One region of the Sodalis praecaptivus genome, then DNA from elsewhere that is predicted to be linked to it. Evidence: riboswitches for the same ligand, from Rfam matches in the RefSeq annotation. Region 1 holds a riboswitch; each other region holds the start of a gene.
What was found. A riboswitch is a leader RNA that binds a small molecule or an ion and turns the genes downstream of it on or off. The one in region 1 is predicted to bind thiamine pyrophosphate.
Positions count from the first base shown of each region.

Region 1 (4,774 bases):
AAAAGCGCTTGATCTTGGGTTCCGCCAATGCCGCTTTATTGGCGACGATGATCAATTCGTCATACGCCGGCACGCCGTAGTCTTCCACGTCAAACACTACCGGTTGTTTGCCCTGCTGCTGGAGTTCCAACGCTTCGATATTGCGATAACCGCCGATAACCGCATCCACCTGGCCCGCCATCAGCGCGCTGGTCAGCTGAAAGTTGACGTTGACCATCTGGGTATCTTGCAGGGTCAAGTGATCATGGCGCAACATGGTATCGAGCGTTGCCTCCTCCAGACCGCTGACGGAAAAACCGATTTTTTTGCCTTTCAAATCGGCCAGGGTATGGATGTTTTTATCCAGCGTCATCACCGTATTAAGCGGGGTGTCGATAAGCGTCCCGACGCGCACCAACGGCAGCCCCTGATCGGCAAAAAAATGCAGCTGCGGCTGATAGGTAATGGCCAGATCCGCTTGCTTGGCGGCCACCAGCCGCGGCGGCAGTGACGGGTCCGACGGCGGCACCAGCGTAACGTCCAAATCCGCCGCCCGGAAGGCGCCTATCTGCTGAGCCACGATAATCGGTGCGTGATCGGGGTTGATATGCCAATCCAGCACCAGCGTAATTTTATCCGCGGCGCCGGCGTAGCCGGCGGCGGCCAGGAGAAGAGCGGCAATACTCTGTTTTATCATTGTCGTTACCCATTAAAAAAACGCATCAGGCGCCGTTTTCCGGCGTCCAGAAAATAAGGCGCCGAATCAGCGCATCCACTACCGTCCATAACAACAGCGTCATTACCACCAGAATCAGCAGGGCGGCGAAACACATATCGGCCTGCATGCGCGCATTGGCGTTAAGCATCACATACCCCAGTCCTTCGGCCGAGCCGACCCACTCACCGATAATGGCGCCGATAGGGGCGACGGCGGCCGCCATGCGCAACCCGGAACCGAATGCCGGCAGCGCGGCCATCAATCTGACATGGCGCAGTTGCGCATAGGACGACGCGCGCAGGGTGCGCGCCAAATCCAGATAGTCGTTATCTACCCGGCGCAGCCCGTCGAAAAAGGCCGACACGACCGGGAAAAAGATGATAAGCACCGCCATCGCCACTTTGGCGCTCATGCCGTAGCCGAACCACAGCACCAGCAGCGGCGCCAGCGCGAAAACCGGTATCGCCTGGCTGGTGAGCACCACCGGCATTAACCAACGCTGCAATCGGGGGAAATAAACCATCCCCAGCGCCAGCAGCCCGCCCAAAACCACCCCGATCAGTAGACCGCCCATCATTTCCAGCGCGGTGATAGCACCGTGATGCGCCAGTAGAAGGCGGCCGCGCCACAGCGCAGTGGCCACGGCCGTCGGCGAGGGTAGGAGGAAGGCGGGGATGCCCGTCAGGGTAATCAGCCACCATAGCAACAGCAGACCGGCGGTCACCGTCAGGCCTTGCCGCCAGCGCGCGCCCGGCACATCCATCGCCGCTATCATTCCGCGCTCCCCAGTAGTTGGCGCAACAGCGCGCCCTGGCTTTGCTGCACGGCGGGATCATCCGGCGCCCGCGGCGGCTCGCCGGCAAGGTCCAGGCCGGTGAGAAACCGCGCGGGTTGCCCGGCGAGGACCCACAACCGATGGCTCAGGCGGCACGCCTCGAGGGGATCGTGGGTGATAAGCATCACGGTATGCGCGCTAAGCAACCGTGCCGACAGCGCCTGGATCTTGGCGCGGGTCAGGGTGTCGAGGGCAGAGAACGGCTCGTCCATCAGTACCACGGGCTGACGTTCGTAGAGCGTTCGGGCCAGGGCGGCGCGCTGCCGCATACCGCCGGAAAGCGCGGCGGGCAGGCACGCGCCGACGCCGTCCAGGCCGACCTCGGCCAGTAAGTAGTCGGCCCAGTCGCTCTCGGCTTTCTCTCTGCGCAAACGCGCGCCGAGGGTAATATTTTGTTTCACCGTCAACCACGGATAGAGCAGGTCTTTTTGCCCCATATAGGCAATCCGACCGGCGAGGGGCAGGCCATCGCTGCCGCTGACGGTACCGGCGTCCGCCGGCGTCAGACCGGCGATGATCTTCAGCAGGCTGGTTTTACCCACGCCGCTCGCGCCCAGCACCGCAGCGCATTGGCCGCCGTCGAGGGTAAAATTCAGTTTGTCGAACAGGACCCGATTATTCAGGCGCAGCGTCAGGTCACGCACCACAATCCCGATTGCCGCGGGGGGCGCGGGCGTCGCGGCAGCGATCATACGGCTATTACCGTGGGGTGGGGCGTCAACCCCATTTGCCAGAAAGCGCTTTCCAGCCGGGTGGCGGTGGTGAAAATGGCGGACAGCGCGTCAAAACGCTGTTCGGCGCCGCGCGCCAGGCCTACGCGCTCTAATTGATCGATGGCGGCCCGCGCGCCGCTCAGATAGTCGCCGTCAGAGTAATTCTGGATCCATTCAGCATAGGGATTGCCCGCCAGAACCGTGGCCGGATCATCCCGTAGGCGCTGGCCGATTTCGGCATAGCCCGCGACGCAGGGAATCAACGCGACCAGCAAGTCAAGGACATCGCCGGACTGGCCGATATCCAGCACATAGCGGGTATAGGTCAATGTCTCGCTGGCTTCGGGCTCTTTAGCCATCTCCTCCTCGCGCAGCCCCCATTGCGCGCAATAGGCCACATGCATCGGCAATTCTTTCACGATAGCCTCCAGGGAAACTACCGCGGCGCGGATCTCCGGCAGCGTACGCAATTTGTAGGCCAACAGGGCGTAAGCCCGGGCGAAATGAATAAGAAAGAGATAGTCTTGCACCAGATAGCGGCGAAAAGCGCCGTCCGGCAGCGTACCCGCCGCCAGTTGGCGGACAAAATCGTGATGAATATAAGCCTGCCAGTGATGGCCTGCTTCTTGTTTTAAGCGTCCGTACAGACCGTGCTCGAAAGCGGTTCGATTCATGGCGAGCATTCCTTTATGAAAGACAGCCGCGGCCCGGCAGGGCGATAGGCGCACCCTTGCAGGAGACCTTAGGACAGAAGGAGTAGGCAGGGCACGTCATGGCGTGCCGGGAGGCGGAGAGCGAGCATGCGCGCAAAGCGACAGCGGCGTTGGTGCCAGGCCGGCGCGGCGCCAGAACGCCGTGCGGTTTTCCCGCAAGGGCCAGCGGCAGCCAGGGCGGCGAACGACGGACGATGACGGCCTGCGCTGATCGGGGCGATGAACGACGGGCTGAGTCGGCCAGCGGCAGCCAGGGCGGCGAACGACGGACGATGACGGCCTGCGCTAATCGGGGCGATGAACGACGGGCTGTGTCGGCCAGCGGCAGCCAGAGCGAATAACGGCGGACGATGTCACGGACAGGGGGAAAATGCATGGGACCTCCAATCAGGGTGCGGAGATCCGGGTACGCTAAGGTAAATAGGCAACAGGCTATTGCCGACCGTCCCTTCGCTGGCATGACCCAGATCAGGTTCAAAGGGTTCGGCGACAGCCATCTCAGTCCAGACAGGACACCCCTCGGATACGCTAGTTATACGGGATTCGTTTTTTTATTTCAATCCTTACCGGCGCATCGGACGGCTGCGCGGACCACGACGCGCGCGGGCCGCGGAGGCCTACCCGTGGTCCGTCGGTCGCGGCAAAGGGCAGAACAAGAGAGGCATATTAGTCAGGACGCGATGACAGCGCGTCAAGCGGCGCAGTGGCGGACGGTGCGCTCTGGAGCCTGCCCGGCGTCCAGCCGAGTTCCAGTGAGATTTTATGGGCGGTTTCCATTACCAGGCCGGCCAGCCCCTCCAGTCGAGGCAGAGGAAGGCGATCCGCAGGCCCGGAGACGCTGACCGCGGCGAATACCTGGCCATTGGCGCCGCGCACGGGGGCGCCGACGCAGTGAACGTTCAGCTCATTTTCTTGCAGATCAAAAGCATAGCCCCGCTCGCGGGTAAGCCGCAGCTCTGCAAGCAGGGCATCGCCGTCGGTCAAGGTGTGCGGCGTGCGCTCAATCAGCGTGTCGCTGATGATTTTATTGATAAGCGTAGGGGGTTGCCAGGCAAGGAACGCTTTGCCCACGCTGGTGCAATGCACCAGCGCCGCTTCGATACGGGTTATCATGGTGTTGCCGCTGCTGTTCATCGCCTGGCGCTCAACATAGGCCATTTGTGCGCCGTCAAATATGCATAGATGGGTGTTTTCACCGGTAATCAACTGCAACTGGGTGGCGTACGGCCGCGCGTGGCTATCAAGGTCGAGATTATGCAGCACCAGACTGCCCAACTGGAATAATTTCATGCCCAGCTTATAGGTGTCGCGTTTACCGTTTTGCTCCAACAGGCCGATGTCGCGCAGAGAGGAGACCAGACGATGGGTGGTGGCGCGCGGCAGCCCGGTGCGTCCGGCGATTTCGGCCGGCGTCAGGTTCGCATCCCGCTGAGAGAAGCATTCCAATATTTGCAGCACCTTGGTCAGGCTTTTGATTGACGCCTGATTGGTTGTTTCACTATTGGCGCTGTTGTTCATACCCACCCCATCAATGACCCGTCAGACAATCCGGACGGCCTCAGGCCGCCCTTAACCTTGACGCCGACGACCCCGGCGCCGCCCCGTGCGCGGGGGGTCACGGCATAGGCCGTTTTGCACCAACGCCGGCGATAATGTCGAGTATATCTCGAATAGTGGGATTTTTGCATCGCTTAACCTTCCCTATACCAAAAAGCGTCAGACGTCGCGCCCCGCAAGGCGCCGGCATACGCCTGAACGACGCCGGCCGGCGCCGTCGTTGGTTACCGTCACTCACCCGGCGTCAATACCGCTGCAC
Region 1 covers NZ_CP006569.1:2,749,340-2,754,113, reverse strand. The annotation lists gene SANT_RS12120 (ABC transporter substrate-binding protein) at 1-676, opposite strand, end outside; gene SANT_RS12115 (ABC transporter permease) at 702-1,472, opposite strand; gene SANT_RS12110 (ABC transporter ATP-binding protein) at 1,469-2,224, opposite strand; gene SANT_RS12105 (TenA family protein) at 2,221-2,919, opposite strand; TPP riboswitch at 3,387-3,488, opposite strand; gene SANT_RS12095 (IclR family transcriptional regulator) at 3,625-4,476, opposite strand; gene SANT_RS12090 (aldehyde dehydrogenase (NADP(+))) at 4,760-4,774, opposite strand, start outside.

Region 2 (4,774 bases), 1.4 Mb from region 1:
CATCTGGCTCGTTTCAATCAACACCTTGCCTCCTTCCATACTGCCCATAATTCGATGGCGGATACCTTGGGCTTGTCTCCCTGGCTGTTCATCGCCCTACTGGTGCTGGTGACCGTCTGGTTAGCGCGCCGGGAATTGAAAAAACCGACGCTGGCGGTAGCCGCACTACCGGCAAAAAAAACCGGGCTTGCCCATTTACTGTTTGAAAAACGCTGGCATCCCTTTGCCACTGCCGTAGTGATAGGCCTTATCGCGACGCTGGCCTGGCCGTTAAGTATCGCCTCTGGGCGCCTCTTCGGCCTGGGCATTACCGCGCCGAGCGCCAATATTGTGCAGTATCTGGTGATAGGGGATGACAAATTCATCAATTGGGGGGTGTTTTTAGTACTGGGCATTTTCCTTGGCGCGTTCATCGCCGCCAAAGGCAGCGGCGAATTCCGCCTGCGCGCCGCCGATGCCGCCACCTCGATGCGCAGTTGCGCCGGCGGCATCCTGATGGGTTTCGGCGCGACAGCCGCCGGCGGGTGTTCCATCGGCAACGGCCTGGTGATGACCGCCATGCTGACCTGGCAGGGCTGGGTCGGGTTGGCCTTTATGATTTTGGGCGTCTGGACGGCGTCATGGTATCTGTTCGTACGCCCGCGGCGCCGGGCGGCGTTGCGCGCGGCATCAGCCTAATACAGGTAATAAGGAAACGTAATGATTAAGAAACTTGATGTTATCAGCCAGGTGTGTCCTTTCCCGCTTATCGAAGCGCAGTCCGCGATGGCGGCGTTACAGGCCGGCGACGAGTTGGTTATTGACTTCGACTGCACGCAGGCGACGGAAAGTCTGCCCCAATGGGCGGCGGAACAGGGGCATCTCGTTACCGATTACCAGCAGGTGGGAGCCGCACAGTGGAGCATCACGCTTAAAAAAGCCTGAGGCGGCACCCGGGGAATAGCGCAGACGGCGCATCGCCAAAGCCCTTGATGGCGGCACTGGCCGCCATCAAGGGCGCGTGGATGCGGCGTTTCGACGCGATGAAGCCGGCGGCTGGCGGTGGTGCATCAGATAGTATTCGCCGTTCTCCGCCAAACCGGTAGTAATGACGCGCCAGCCGTTATGCAGATAGAAACGCAGCGCGCGTTGATTGAGCATGAGGCACTTCAGCGCCATCGTGCCCCGGCATAAGGGATAGCAGGCGTCCAGCAGGGCGGTCCCCACCTTTTGCCGCTGCCACTGGGGAGCAATGAACAGGTTATGCAAAAAACGGTCTTGCACCGAGAGCGAAGCAAAGCCGGCGATAGCCTGGTCGATTTCCGCCACCAGGATCTTTTCCCCAAGCGTGACCGCGTCAAAATCCTCCAACTGCCAGTGGCGGTCGTCCAGCCACAGCCAGTTTGCTTTGCGTGAGGCGAGAAACAGCGTGCGCAAAAAGGGGCGGTCCGCTTCCTGATAATTTCTGACGGTAATGTCGCCGCTGTTGCTGTTCATTGCATGTCCTGCTGGCCGGGGAACCCAAAGATGTGTGAGAGTTAATTATAGTACATGTTATTTAATGTTCAGGCTAATCAAAGCAACCGCAACGGATTGATTTGTGCGGCCCGATACTGTGACGGATAATTATAAACACCTCTGTTAGTGGTTGCTTCCATTGTGGGCTTCTTATACTATCCAATAATCATAAAGTAAAATAACTGCAGCGCCGGATTTCCATCATCGGTGCGATTATTCCGTTCATTCAAATAAATATAACAGGTAGAGATAATGGGTGACCCAAGCGATAAGGATTATATGCTATTCAACAACCAGATGAAGAAAAATATTAAACTTTATCTTTCACATATATTTAACGATTCCGATGTTTTCACTTTCGCCTACTTCATGATGAATAAGGACGAAGGACACCCTGCCTATATGATATCCGATTACCCGGCGGGCTGGCTGAATCAATATCGTAATTATGGTTTTCAAAAAATTGACCCGGTAATGCTGATCGCCTGCCGTAAATTTACGCCTTTTAGCTGGCAAAATAATCCCAATCTGCCGGACCAAAACTTTTATAAGATGTCTAGCGATTACGCCCTTGACAATGGTTATACCTTCACGCTGCATGATCCTGACAACAATCTGGCGACGCTAACAATAATTCAGATGAAGCAAGGTGCTGATTTTTATGATGTCATAGAGCGTGAAAAAGATAAATTTCAGATGTTGCTCATCACCACCCATGAAAAAGTCATCCGCTTTTTCGACGCACGTAAGGAACAGGTGACCCAGGGGACTGAACCAGAACCCTGCCGGCTATCGCCGCGAGAAAAAGAGGTGTTGTTCTGGGCAAGCGTGGGTAAAACCTATAATGAAATCTCCACTATCCTGTCTATCCGCGAGGGGACCGTTAAATTTCATATTCGCAATATTATCAATAAACTCGGTGTGGCGAACGCAAAACACGCTATCACGCGCGCAATGGAACTGAAACTGTTAAGTTAGTCGTCTAGAAGATTTCCTTCTCAATTCAACGATACCATTGAGACCCTACTAATTAATCCATTTTTTTTATTTAATCTGTATAACCTACTTTGCGGTGGAGGATGTCGATTCCATTCCTTTAGTTCCCACACCATTTGTGTCTTTGTTCTCCCAGCGCTTGGACGTCATTAAAAGACTCGAGCTAATAACCCCCCGTCGGGTAAACCTGGAAAATAAAGAGGTAAATTAACGCGCCGTGCTGGCCCGGGGCATCGCTGTCGGGCACGCGGCAACGGTGAAACGCGTGATCGGGACCGAAAGCGCGGTGGTTCCGTTGGTTGACGCGTTTGTCAGACGCTAGAGCGTAAATGGATTGTATTCCGCCGGGCCATTGGGCTATCATGCCCGAAGGAAGATATCGCCGTTTATCCCTAAAAATGCTGTTTTATCAATGACTCGGGGTGCCTCGACCGCCAGGTTAAGGCTGAGAAATACCCGTATTACCTGAACTGGATCATACCAGCGTAGGGAAGTCACGGTATCCATTCACCCGCGGAACCGCCTTCTTGATCGCCGGTGGGAGAATGAGAACCATGCAACCCTCCGAATTACCGGGCGCAATTGCCGCCCAGACCCTGCTGCAACTGCGCCAGCAGGCGCCGCTGGTGCACTGCCTCACCAATGACGTGGTGCAAACCATCACCGCCAACACGCTGCTGGCTTTGGGCGCTTCCCCCGCTATGGTGGTGGAGCCGGAAGAGGCCGCGCAATTCAGCGCCATCGCAGATGCCTTATTGATTAATATCGGCACGCTATGCCAGCAGCGCGCCGCGGCCATGCTAGCGGCGATCGCCGCCGCCAGGACGGCGGGTACGCCTTGGGTTCTGGATCCCGTCGGCGTCGGCGCGCTGGATTACCGCAGTCATTTCGCCCGGCATCTATTGACCCTGCAACCGGCGGCGGTGCGCGGTAACGCCTCGGAAATTTTAGCGCTGGCCGGCATTGCCCCTGCCGGCCGCGGCGTTGACAGCGGCGATGATTCCCTGCAAGCGCTGCCCGCCGCACGGGCGCTGGCCAAGGATTGCGGCGCGGTGGTAGCGGTAACCGGCGCGGTAGACGTGATTACCGACGGTATTCGCGTCTGGCAGGTCGATGACGGCCATCCGTTAATGACGCGCGTGACCGGTACCGGTTGCGCATTGTCGGCGGTGGTGGCCGCCTGCACGGCCTTGCCGGGCGAGCGGCTGGACAATGTCGCCGGCGCCTGCCGGCTGATGGCCCGTGCCGGCCGTCTGACCGCCGCCTGGGCAGCGGGGCCTGGCAGCTTTTCCAGCGGCATGCTCGATGAGTTGTATCGTCTGTGCGCGGAGGATGTGCAATGAGTCGAATTTACTATGCGCTGTCCATCGCCGGCACCGATCCCAGCGGCGGGGCCGGTATCCAGGCCGATTTGAAAACCTTTTCCGCGCTCGGCGCCTATGGCACTACGGTTGTGACCTCGCTGGTGGCGCAAAACACGCGCGGCGTACAGTCGGTCTATCCCATTGATGCGGCGTTTGTGGCGGAGCAGATGGAGTCGGTGCTGAGCGACGTGCGTATCGATAGCGCCAAAATCGGTATGCTCGGACAAGCATCGGTTATCCGCGCGGTGGCGGCCAAGCTGCAAAAATACCCCATTCCCTGGCTGGTACTCGATACGGTCATGGTTGCGAAAAGCGGCGATGCGCTGTTGGATGAGGACGCGGTCACCAGCCTGCGGGATATTTTGTTGCCGTTAGCGTCAATTATTACCCCCAATCTGCCCGAGGCGGCGGTCCTGCTCGGCTGTGCGCCGGCGGTGGATGAGCATCAAATGCGTCAGCAGGGCCGCGCGCTTCTGGCGTTGGGGTGTCAGGCGGTGGTGATGAAAGGCGGCCATTTGGCCGGCGGCGCGAGCCCGGACTGGCTGATAAGCCCGGAGTATGAGCTGCGCTTCGACAGCGCGCGGGTCGCCACACGCCACACCCACGGCACCGGCTGCACGCTGTCAGCCGCGCTGGCCGCGCTGCGCCCGCGTTATGATGATTGGCCGCAAACCCTGCGGGCGGCCAAAGCGTGGCTGCAGCAGGCGCTGCTGCATGCCGATGATTTACGCGTGGGGCAGGGTATCGGACCGGTCCATCATTTCCATGAGTGGTGGTGATACCCCTTCAAGAATGCCGGCGGCGTAGGTGAGCAGGTCATGCGCCAGCTGCAAATGCCGCGCATCGAACGCGTTAAGCATGAAACTGGTCTCGGCGCGCTGCGGCCGGATCAGCAAGGCGGGACGCGATTGTGCCTG
Region 2 covers NZ_CP006569.1:1,317,722-1,322,495, forward strand. The annotation lists gene tsuA (thiosulfate utilization transporter TsuA/YeeE) at 1-678, shown strand, start outside; gene tsuB (thiosulfate utilization sulfurtransferase TsuB/YeeD) at 700-924, shown strand; gene SANT_RS05885 (GNAT family N-acetyltransferase) at 991-1,476, opposite strand; gene SANT_RS05890 (helix-turn-helix transcriptional regulator) at 1,750-2,475, shown strand; TPP riboswitch at 2,902-3,002, shown strand; gene thiM (hydroxyethylthiazole kinase) at 3,048-3,836, shown strand; gene thiD (bifunctional hydroxymethylpyrimidine kinase/phosphomethylpyrimidine kinase) at 3,833-4,636, shown strand; gene SANT_RS05905 (hypothetical protein) at 4,583-4,774, opposite strand, start outside.
Region 2: linked by a shared signal. The riboswitch ahead of thiM (hydroxyethylthiazole kinase) and the one ahead of SANT_RS12105 (TenA family protein) in region 1 are both predicted to bind thiamine pyrophosphate.

Region 3 (4,774 bases), 1.1 Mb from region 1:
TATCATGGGACCCCGACAAGGTTTCAAACAAGCTAAACAGCAGCAGGCAGAGCAGCAGCAATAGCAGCGCAGTCACCGCACCATCCTGGCTGCGATAGGCGCCTATCTGCTGATAGAGATAAAGCGGCAAGGTACGGAAATCCTCGCTGCCGAACAGGGCAATCACGCCAAAATCCCCCAGGGATAAGATGCTGGCGAAGGCCAGCGCCCGCCCTGCCGGCTGGCGCAGCGCGCGCCACTCCACCAGGCGTAACCGGTTAAGGCCGCGGAGATCGAGCGCCAGACACAGTTGACGGTAGCGGTCGGCCACGTCCTGCATGGGACTTTCCAATACCTTCAGCGCATAAGGAATGGCCATCAGCGCATTCGCCAGGATAACCACCGGCGCGGGCGACGCGGGCAGTCCGCCGCTGTCCATTGCCAGCAGAAAAAAACCCGTCGCCAGCACGATGCCGGGCATCGCCAGGATCACCATGCCGCTCAAATCCAAGAGCTGGGCGCCCAGGCGGCGCTGGCGCAGACGCAACTCGCGGCTGCTCCAAAGCAGCATAGCGGTGAGCAGCAGACACAGCAGGCCGGCGCACAGGGCAATAGACAGCGAGGTGAACACCGCCCGCCATAGCGCGGTTTGCGTTAACACCGTCAGCAGGCTGCCGCTTAGGCCGCCAATGACCACCGCCAGCAGCGGCGGCACCAGAAACAGCAGCGCAGCCAGAATAATCAGGCCGTCGCACAGGATCCCGCCCGGCGCCGTTTGGCGTTCGCGCCAGCGAGCGTGCTGGCTATGGCCTACCGGCAGCGCCCCGGCCAGGCGCTGGCTCAGCATCACCAGCCCAAGGCAGCAGACCATTTGTATGAGCGCCAGCAGGGCGGCGCGGCCGACATCGAAGTCATAGCTGAGGGCCTGATAAATTGCCAACTCGATCGTCGTCGCCCGCGGGCCGCCGCCCAGCGCCAGCACGGTGGCGAAACTGGCGAAACACAACATGAAAATCAGCGCGGCCGCCGGCAAAAGCTGACGGCGTAAGTAGGGCCATTCGACCAGGCGGAAAAACGGCCCGGCGGACATACCCAACTGGGCCGCCAGTTGCCGCTGCTCCACGGGAATGCTCTCGAGCGCCTGCAACAGTAATCGCGTCGCCAGCGGCAGGTTGAAAAAGACGTGCGCCAGCAGGATACCGCTTAGGCCATAGGGGGAAAACCCATATTCCACGTGCAGCAAGCGGCACAGCTGCGCCAGCCAGCCCTGCTGGCCAAACACGCTCATAATGCCAAAGACGCCCACGAGCACCGGCAGCACCAGCGTCATACCGCAAAAACGCAGCAGCAGCGCGCGGCCGGGAAACCGCCGGCGGTAGAGGGCCCGGGCCAGCGCTACGGCCGGCAAAGTGGAGCACAGCGCCGATAACAGCGCCTGGATAAAGGTAAAGGACACCACATGCCACAGATAGCTGTCGGCCAGCAGCGGGCGCCAGGGATGCGCGGGCGCGTGGCGCCACAGCGCGCCGAAGGCGGCAATGGCGATAATGGCAATGACCGACGCCGCCGCGACGCCGGGCCATAACCAGCCGGGAAAGCCGGCGCTGCGGCCCGTCATCGGCACGGCAAGGGCGGTGGCGGGGCGCTCGCCGATGGGGCCGCCCCGGATTCGCCGCGCCGAACGTCCTCGCGCCCACGGCGCATGCGCGCCGCTGCGACGGCGGGCGGCGGACATTAGCGGCTGACGGCCTGCTGCCAGGCGCTGACCCAGCCGGCGCGCTCGGCGGCTACCTGTTGCGGGGTGAAACTCAATGTCCGCTGCGCGGGGGCAGCGAAGCCGGCCGGCAGCGGGGTAGGGGTCACCGGATACATCCAGTTGCCGGTGGGAATGGCCTGCTGGAACGCCGGCGTGAGGATGAATTGCATAAAGCGATGGGCGAGTGCCGGCTGTTTGCTGGCCGCGAGTTGCCCGGCCACTTCCACCTGCTGGTAGTGCCCTTCGCTGAAGTCCGCCGCCGCGTACTGATTTTTCTTCTCTTCGATAATATGGTACGCCGGCGAGGTGGTGTAGCTAAGCACCATGTCCGCTTCCCCTTTCAGGAACAGGCCATAGGCTTCGCTCCAGCCTTTGGTCACGGTAACGGTTTTCGCGGCCAGTTTTTCCCAGGCCGCCCGCGCGCCGTCGCCATAGACTTTCTGCACCCACAGCAGCAGCCCCAGCCCAGGGGTGCTGGTGCGCGGATCTTCATAGATGATTTTTAATGATGCGGGGCCGTCCACCAGCTCATGCAGGCTGCGGGGCGGGTTTTTAAGTTTGGTCTGGTCATAGACAAATGCGAAATAACCGTAGTCGTAGGGAAGGAAAGTGTCGTCATGCCAGCCGCCGGGCAGCGTAAGCGCGTCGGTAGCGACTCGGTGGGGGGCGAATAGGCCGGTATCGTGCGCCGCCTGCAGCAGGTTGTTATCCAGGCCCAGCACGATGTCAGCACGGCTATTGTTGCCTTCCAGGCGTAAGCGGTTCAGCAGCGCCACCCCGTCTTCCAGCGCGACGAATTTCAGCTCGCAGCCGCACTCTTTTTCAAACGCCGTTTTTATCGCCGGCCCCGGGCCCCATTCGGAAGAGAACGAGTCATAGGTGTACACCGTCAGGGTCGGTTTGGCCCACGCCGGCGCGGCGGCGGCCAGTAACAGACAGAACAACCATTTTTTCAACACTTTGCACTCCTGAGATAAGGGTGGCAAAGGTCTTTGAGGCAGAAGCGCACTCTCAAATCCCTTCGCCGGTATTAACCGGATCAGGTTCGACGGGTCTTCTCTCAGCTGACCCCGGCCGCGGCGGGCGGCGGGAGTGGGCACCCCGTTGAGAACGGCATTGATTGTAAACGCTTACGAGTCGGGTTAACAGTAAATCCCGCCATTGGCGCCGGAAATACGGAAAACAAGGGAAACGATAACCAGGGTGCCGGTAACCTGCGCGTAGCTAGGGTGCCGGCGGCGCGAACCAGGCCGATTTGAAATCGAACCAGCCCAGGGTGTTCATCCGGATCCCGCGCATGCTACGGCTGCCCTGCAGGCTGAGCCAGTTGTGGTACAGCGGATGAAACCCATGTTCGTCAACCAGCGACCGGCACCACTCCGCCATCGGCAGTTGACGATGGCGCCAACGTTCGGCCGCGTCGTGAAGCGTCGGCGGCAGGCAACGATGCACTAGCGGTATTTCATACAGGGTGGCAAACAGCGAAAACGCCAGCGGCAGCGAGAAATTGGCGCTGCCTAGCCAAATATCCGCGGTGGCGTCGCCGCGGTACCATTGGTCATATTCCACCGCGTTGATGTCCAACTGGATGGACTGCGCCGCCAATAGCGCGCTCAGCGCGGCGGCAAGCACGTCGAATTCCGAATGGTTGCGGTATAGAGTGAGGGTCAGTCGGGTCAGTTCTGGTGGTTTAGCCGCCGGCGGTTCATGGCGGCGGTGGTGCCAGCGCGGCAACAGTCCGTAGGCCGGCGACCAGAAATGTTGGCTTGCGGGCGGGGTATAGGGCAGCAGCGCCAGCGGGTTGAGGTAGTCGCAGAGCCAGCGGCGTATTTCCGGGCGTTGCATCAGCGGCGAGCGCTGGTCGTAAAGTAAAAAGTAGCACCCCTCTTCCTGACGTATCTCCGCGGCGGCGTCGCTGCTGCCGTCTTCCCCCGGCGGCATAGCCACGTTTTGCAGCTGAACGCCGCTATAGCTAAGCTCATGGGACAGCTCCGGCAGCACCCAGATATTGACCTCATCAATCAGCGCCCGGTAGCCGAAGTAATCGTCGAACGCGCGGATGGTCAGCTGGCTCGGGTGGTTGCGCACCACGCTATAGGGGCCGGTGCCAACGGGCCGGCGGGCGAAATCCGGCAGAGTACGCCATTCGGCGGGCAGGATCATCGCCGATACGCTCGCCAGCAGCCAGGGCAGCCAATCGTCGCGCCCGGCGAGTTTAATATCCAGCGTATGGGGCGCGGGGGAGTGCAAAGACAGGATCGAGGCAAATAGCGGGTTGCCGGTCAGGCGCGACAGCGACTGGATGACATCGTCGACGGTCATCTCCCGGCCGTGGTGAAAACGCACCGCTGGACGCAGATAAAAACGCCAATGATCGGGGGCCAGCGCCTGCCAGTGATGGGCCAGATCCGCCTCGAGTTCCCCATTTTCCTCATTTATACGCGTCAGGCCGCTGAAGATCTGCCGGACAATATGATTGTCCGAGCGCCGCAGCGGCGTACCGGGTAACAGATTGCTCAGCGGACGGTAGTAAAGCACCCGCAGGATATGTTTCCCTTGACGGAAACCGCGGCCCAGGTGGGAAAGCAGCATGCTTCTGAGGCTCTCGCGATCCCCCACCAACTGCACCAACTGATCAATGCGATCTTGCTCGAGGAGTTCGCTGGCGCGCTGCTGCTGGAGCCCGAGACCGGTATAATGAAAGTCCAGCCGCGAGCGTTTACTGCGCCCGGGCTGGGAATGCCAACTGAGCCAGCCCATGTGCTGCATGCTTTTCAGTAGCGATCGGACGTGGCGGCGCGAGCAGTTGAGCTGTAACGCCAGTTCGCTGAGCGTGGTATCGCGGGATTCGCCCTGGCAGCTTTGCCACAGGCGTATAAATTGCTGCTGTAAACGCGGTGAGGCCATAAAAGGGGAACCCTCTCTGAAAAGTCATCTATTTTTCTTTCCGTATATTACGCCGATACTCACTAAGCCGAAAGCGCGGCAGGATGCACCTCCGCTGCGCCACGGCAGAGCGGCTATACCTCCTCAACGCTT
Region 3 covers NZ_CP006569.1:3,860,610-3,865,383, reverse strand. The annotation lists gene thiP (thiamine/thiamine pyrophosphate ABC transporter permease ThiP) at 1-1,597, opposite strand, end outside; gene thiQ (thiamine ABC transporter ATP-binding protein ThiQ) at 1-6, opposite strand, end outside; gene thiB (thiamine ABC transporter substrate binding subunit) at 1,714-2,691, opposite strand; TPP riboswitch at 2,734-2,849, opposite strand; gene sgrR (HTH-type transcriptional regulator SgrR) at 2,960-4,642, opposite strand.
Region 3: linked by a shared signal. The riboswitch ahead of thiB (thiamine ABC transporter substrate binding subunit) and the one ahead of SANT_RS12105 (TenA family protein) in region 1 are both predicted to bind thiamine pyrophosphate.

Region 4 (4,774 bases), 1.8 Mb from region 1:
TTTTTCAATTCACTCATTCGGGTATCCTTGCTGTTATGGGTGAATTGTAGCATGGGCGCCGGGTTTTACCGATGCGCGCGACAAAGGGCAACGGTATCTTCAATCAACCGGCGCGCCACGGTCCCGGGCGGCGGCAGCAGCGGTAGCGCGTCGTAACGATACCAGCCGGCGTCGAGAAGCTCGCGCGGATCATGCTGGATGTCGCCCCGGTCATAATCGGCCATAAACGCCATCATCAGCGAATGGGGAAACGGCCAGGGCTGGGAGGTCACGTAACGCACATTTTTCACCTGCACCTGCGTTTCCTCCATCACTTCACGCGCGACGCATTGCTCCAGCGTTTCGCCCACTTCAACAAAGCCGGCCAGCACGGTATAAATGTCTCCGCGATGGCGGCTGTGGCGCGCCAGCAAAATCTGGTCATCGCGGCGGATGGCCACGATAATGCAGGGGGCGATTTGCGGGTAATAACGTTCGTGGCAGTGATCGCATAGGCAGGCCCATTCCGTTTTGCTCAAGCGCATCCGGTGGCCGCAATAACCGCAATGACGATGCGAACGGAAGAACTCCGCAAGCTGCACGCCCCGCCCGGCCAGTTGGAACAGGCCCGGCTCGGCATCCAGCATTTGCCGCACCGATCCCATGTCCCGCGGCATCGTTTGGCGCACCAGCCAGACCGGATCCCCCGCCCATTCGCCGATGGGCAGCGCCAGCATGCCGGTCAGTCCCGCATCCGCCGCGCTGCCGAAAGGCAGTTCCCCCTGCGGCAGCCAGAGTTTGGCCTCTTGGCTGACCACCCACCAGCCCCGTTCATACCCGCTAAGTTCGTGTTCCATTTTAGTTGCACTACCTCTTATTCACTGGCAAGCTAGAAAACCTTAACGTTTTACTCGCTTTTATTTATCCGTCACGCAGCGTTATTTTTATCACTTCGGAGTCAATCATGCTAAACCAGTTGGAAAATCTGGCGAAATGCGTTGCTGGCAATAATGAATTTATTGATCAGTGGTTACAGGCCCGCAAGGGACTTTTGGTGGCGTACTACCATTTGATCGGCTTAAAGCCCAACAAAGAAAAGCATACTCCCCTGGACGAAGAAGCGCTGGACGCCTTTTGCCATCAGTTGGTGGATTATCTCTCCGCCGGTCATTTCCACGTTTACGATCGTATCGTGCCGGAAGGGGAAACGACGTCCGCACTGATTTACAGCGCTCTACAGGAAAACACGCAGCAGATCATGGCGCTTTACGACAGTCACCTTGAAAGCGCTATCGACCACGACAACTATCTGGCGTTTCAGGAAGCGTTGTCGGGCGTGGGTGAAGCGTTGGCGAACCGTTTCATCCTTGAGGATAAACTGATTCAGCAGGCGCTGGAGTACAGTGTGCAGGCCGCATCGGCCCTCCCTGCCGCCAATAGCGCCGATATGGCCCGCCCGGCCTGAATCTCCCCGGTAACGGTCAGCGCCGACGTTGCCATTTAGTGCCAAGAAATTGTAGTCTGTAGCGGTCCGCCTGGCGGACCATCATCTTGTCGGAGTGCCCAGCGCGTATGTTACGCCGGGCTGAGACCGTTCATTCGGGATCCGCGGAACCTGATCAGGTTAAAACCTGCGAAGGGAACAAGAGTAATTCATTCTGTCTGGCGTCATTGCCCCTCATCACGGCCGCGGCGCCATTCATTACTCCCCGCAACGCTCCTGACAAGCAACTCCCGGTAATTTTATTGAGGAACTTGCTATGTCATCATCTGCTCCTCCCGTTTCACGCCGCACCAGCCGCGCGCAGGCGCAGGCGTTTATTGATACCCTTAAAGGCACCGATTTCCCCCGCTCCCGCCGCATCTATTTGCAAGGACAGCACCCGTCAGTTCGCGTGCCGATGCGCGAAATCCAGCTCAGCCCCACCCTCATCGGCGGCCACGGCGCTGAGGCGCAGTATGAGGATAACGAGCCGGTGCCGGTCTACGATACCGCCGGTCCCTACGGCGATCCGACGGTACCCATTGACGTTCGCGTCGGGCTGGCGCCGCTGCGCGCGCAATGGATCGCGGCGCGCCAGGACAGCGAACCGGTGACGACGCTCAGCTCCGGCTACAGCTGCGCGCGCCGCGCCGACGCCGGACTGGCCCACTTGCGCTTCGCCGCACCGCCCACGCCGCGGCGCGCCCTGACAGGCCGCTGCGTTACCCAAATGCACTACGCTCGCGCCGGCATCATTACGCCGGAAATGGAGTTTATCGCGCTGCGGGAAAATATGGGCCGGGAACGCATCCGCGGCGATACCCTGCGTCAGCAGCACCCCGGGCAAGCGTTCGGCGCGGCGCTGCCGGAAAATATTAGCCCGGAGTTCGTGCGCCAGGAGGTGGCCGCCGGCCGCGCCATCATTCCCGCCAACATCAATCACCCCGAAGCGGAGCCGATGATTATCGGCCGCCACTTTTTGGTCAAGGTCAACGCCAACATCGGCAACTCGGCGGTCACCTCCTCGATTGAGGAAGAGGTGGAAAAGCTGGTGTGGGCCACCCGCTGGGGCGCAGATACGGTGATGGATCTCTCCACCGGTCGCTATATTCATGAAACCCGTGAATGGATTTTGCGCAATAGCCCGGTGCCTATCGGCACCGTCCCGCTGTATCAGGCGCTGGAGAAAGTCCACGGCGTGGCGGAGAACCTCACTTGGGCTATCTTCCGCGATACGCTGCTGGAGCAAGCGGAACAGGGTGTAGATTATTTCACCCTGCACGCGGGCGTGCTGCTGCGCTACGTGCCGATGACCGCGCGACGTCTGACCGGCATCGTTTCGCGCGGCGGCTCCATCATGGCCAAATGGTGCCTGTCGCACCATCAGGAAAATTTTCTTTACGCGCATTTCCGCGAAATATGCCAAATTTGCGCCGCCTATGACGTGGCGTTGTCGCTGGGCGACGGGCTACGTCCGGGGTCGATTCAAGACGCCAACGATGAGGCGCAGTTCGCCGAGCTTTATACGCTGGGCGAGCTGACCAACATCGCGTGGGAATACGATGTGCAGGTCATGATCGAGGGGCCGGGACATGTACCGATGCAGATGATCCGGCGCAATATGACCGAACAGCTGACGCATTGTCATGAAGCGCCTTTCTATACCTTGGGGCCGCTCACCACCGATATCGCGCCCGGTTACGACCATATCACATCCGGTATCGGCGCCGCGCTTATCGGCTGGTACGGTTGCGCGATGCTCTGCTACGTCACGCCGAAAGAGCATCTCGGGCTACCCAATAAAGAAGACGTCAAACAGGGGTTGATTACCTATAAAATCGCCGCCCACGCCGCCGATCTCGCCAAAGGGCACCCCGGCGCGCAAATCCGCGATAACGCGATGTCGAAAGCGCGTTTCGAGTTTCGCTGGGAAGACCAGTTCAACCTGGCGCTGGATCCCGACACCGCCCGCGCCTATCACGACGAAACGCTGCCGCAGGCGTCGGGTAAAGTGGCGCATTTCTGCTCCATGTGCGGCCCGAAATTCTGTTCGATGAAAATATCCCGCGAGGTGCGCGACTTCGCGGACGCTCAAGCGGCGCAGGCCAAAGCGGCAGGAATGGCCGGCATGGCTTCGGCGTTTCGCGAACGCGGCGGCGATATCTATCTGCCGTCTGCCGATAGCGAGGTGAGCGATGAAGACTAAAGCACCCTTTGCGCCGGTACCGCACCGTCTCGGCCTCTATCCGGTAGTGGATTCGCTGGCCTGGCTGGTGCGCATGCTGGATGCCGGCGTGACCACGGTACAATTGCGCATCAAAGACCGCAGCGAAACGCAGGTGGCGGCGGATGTCGAAGCGGCGGTCCTGCTGGGCCGCCGTTATGACGCCCGGGTGTTTATCAACGATTACTGGCGGCTGGCTATCCACTATGGCGCCTACGGTGTGCATCTGGGTCAGGAGGATATGGTTAGCGCCGACGCCGACGCCCTACGCGCCGCCGGCCTGCGGCTGGGTCTGTCCACCCACGACGAAACGGAGCTGGCGCGTGCGCTGGCCTGGCAGCCCTCCTATATCGCCCTTGGTCACATCTTTCCCACCGCCACGAAAGTGATGCCGTCCCGCCCTCAAGGGCTGGAGACGCTGCGGCGCCTGGTCGCCGAGCTGCCGCCTATCCCCACCGTGGCCATTGGGGGAATCGGTCGCGAACAGGTGGAGGCGGTATTGGCGTGCGGCGTGGGCAGCGTCGCGGTGGTCAGCGCCATCACCCGCGCGCCGGACTGGCGCCAGGCGACCTCCGCCTTACAGTCGATAATAGCGGCATGGGAGCGTCGCCATGACCAATGAACCCCGACGCACCACGGCCGACGCCGACCGCTTGCCCGAGGCTAAGGGCGGCCGTTCGTCAGAGACGTTAGACGATCAGGCTTTTATGCGCTACAGCCGCCAGCTGTTGTTGCAAGATATCGGCGTAGAGGGCCAGCAACGGCTACAGGCGGCAACGGTGCTGCTGGCGGGGCTGGGCGGACTGGGTTCGCCGGCCGCCCTGTATTTGGCGGCGGCCGGTGTCGGCACGCTGCTGCTGGCGGATGACGATGCGCTGCACATTACCAATTTACAGCGGCAAATCCTCTATCGCACCGCCGATCTCGGCCGGTCGAAAGCGGAACTGGCGCAGCGCGAACTGACGGCGCTCAATCCCGGCGGCCGCTACCTGCCCCTTACGCGGCGGCTGGCGGGCGACTGGCTTGACGAGCAGGTTGCGCGCGCCGATTTGGTACTGGATTGTAGCGATAACATGGCGACCCGCCAC
Region 4 covers NZ_CP006569.1:4,499,941-4,504,714, forward strand. The annotation lists gene hemE (uroporphyrinogen decarboxylase) at 1-17, opposite strand, end outside; gene nudC (NAD(+) diphosphatase) at 66-836, opposite strand; gene SANT_RS19995 (Rsd/AlgQ family anti-sigma factor) at 944-1,444, shown strand; TPP riboswitch at 1,525-1,638, shown strand; gene thiC (phosphomethylpyrimidine synthase ThiC) at 1,740-3,668, shown strand; gene thiE (thiamine phosphate synthase) at 3,658-4,308, shown strand; gene SANT_RS20010 (HesA/MoeB/ThiF family protein) at 4,394-4,774, shown strand, end outside.
Region 4: linked by a shared signal. The riboswitch ahead of thiC (phosphomethylpyrimidine synthase ThiC) and the one ahead of SANT_RS12105 (TenA family protein) in region 1 are both predicted to bind thiamine pyrophosphate.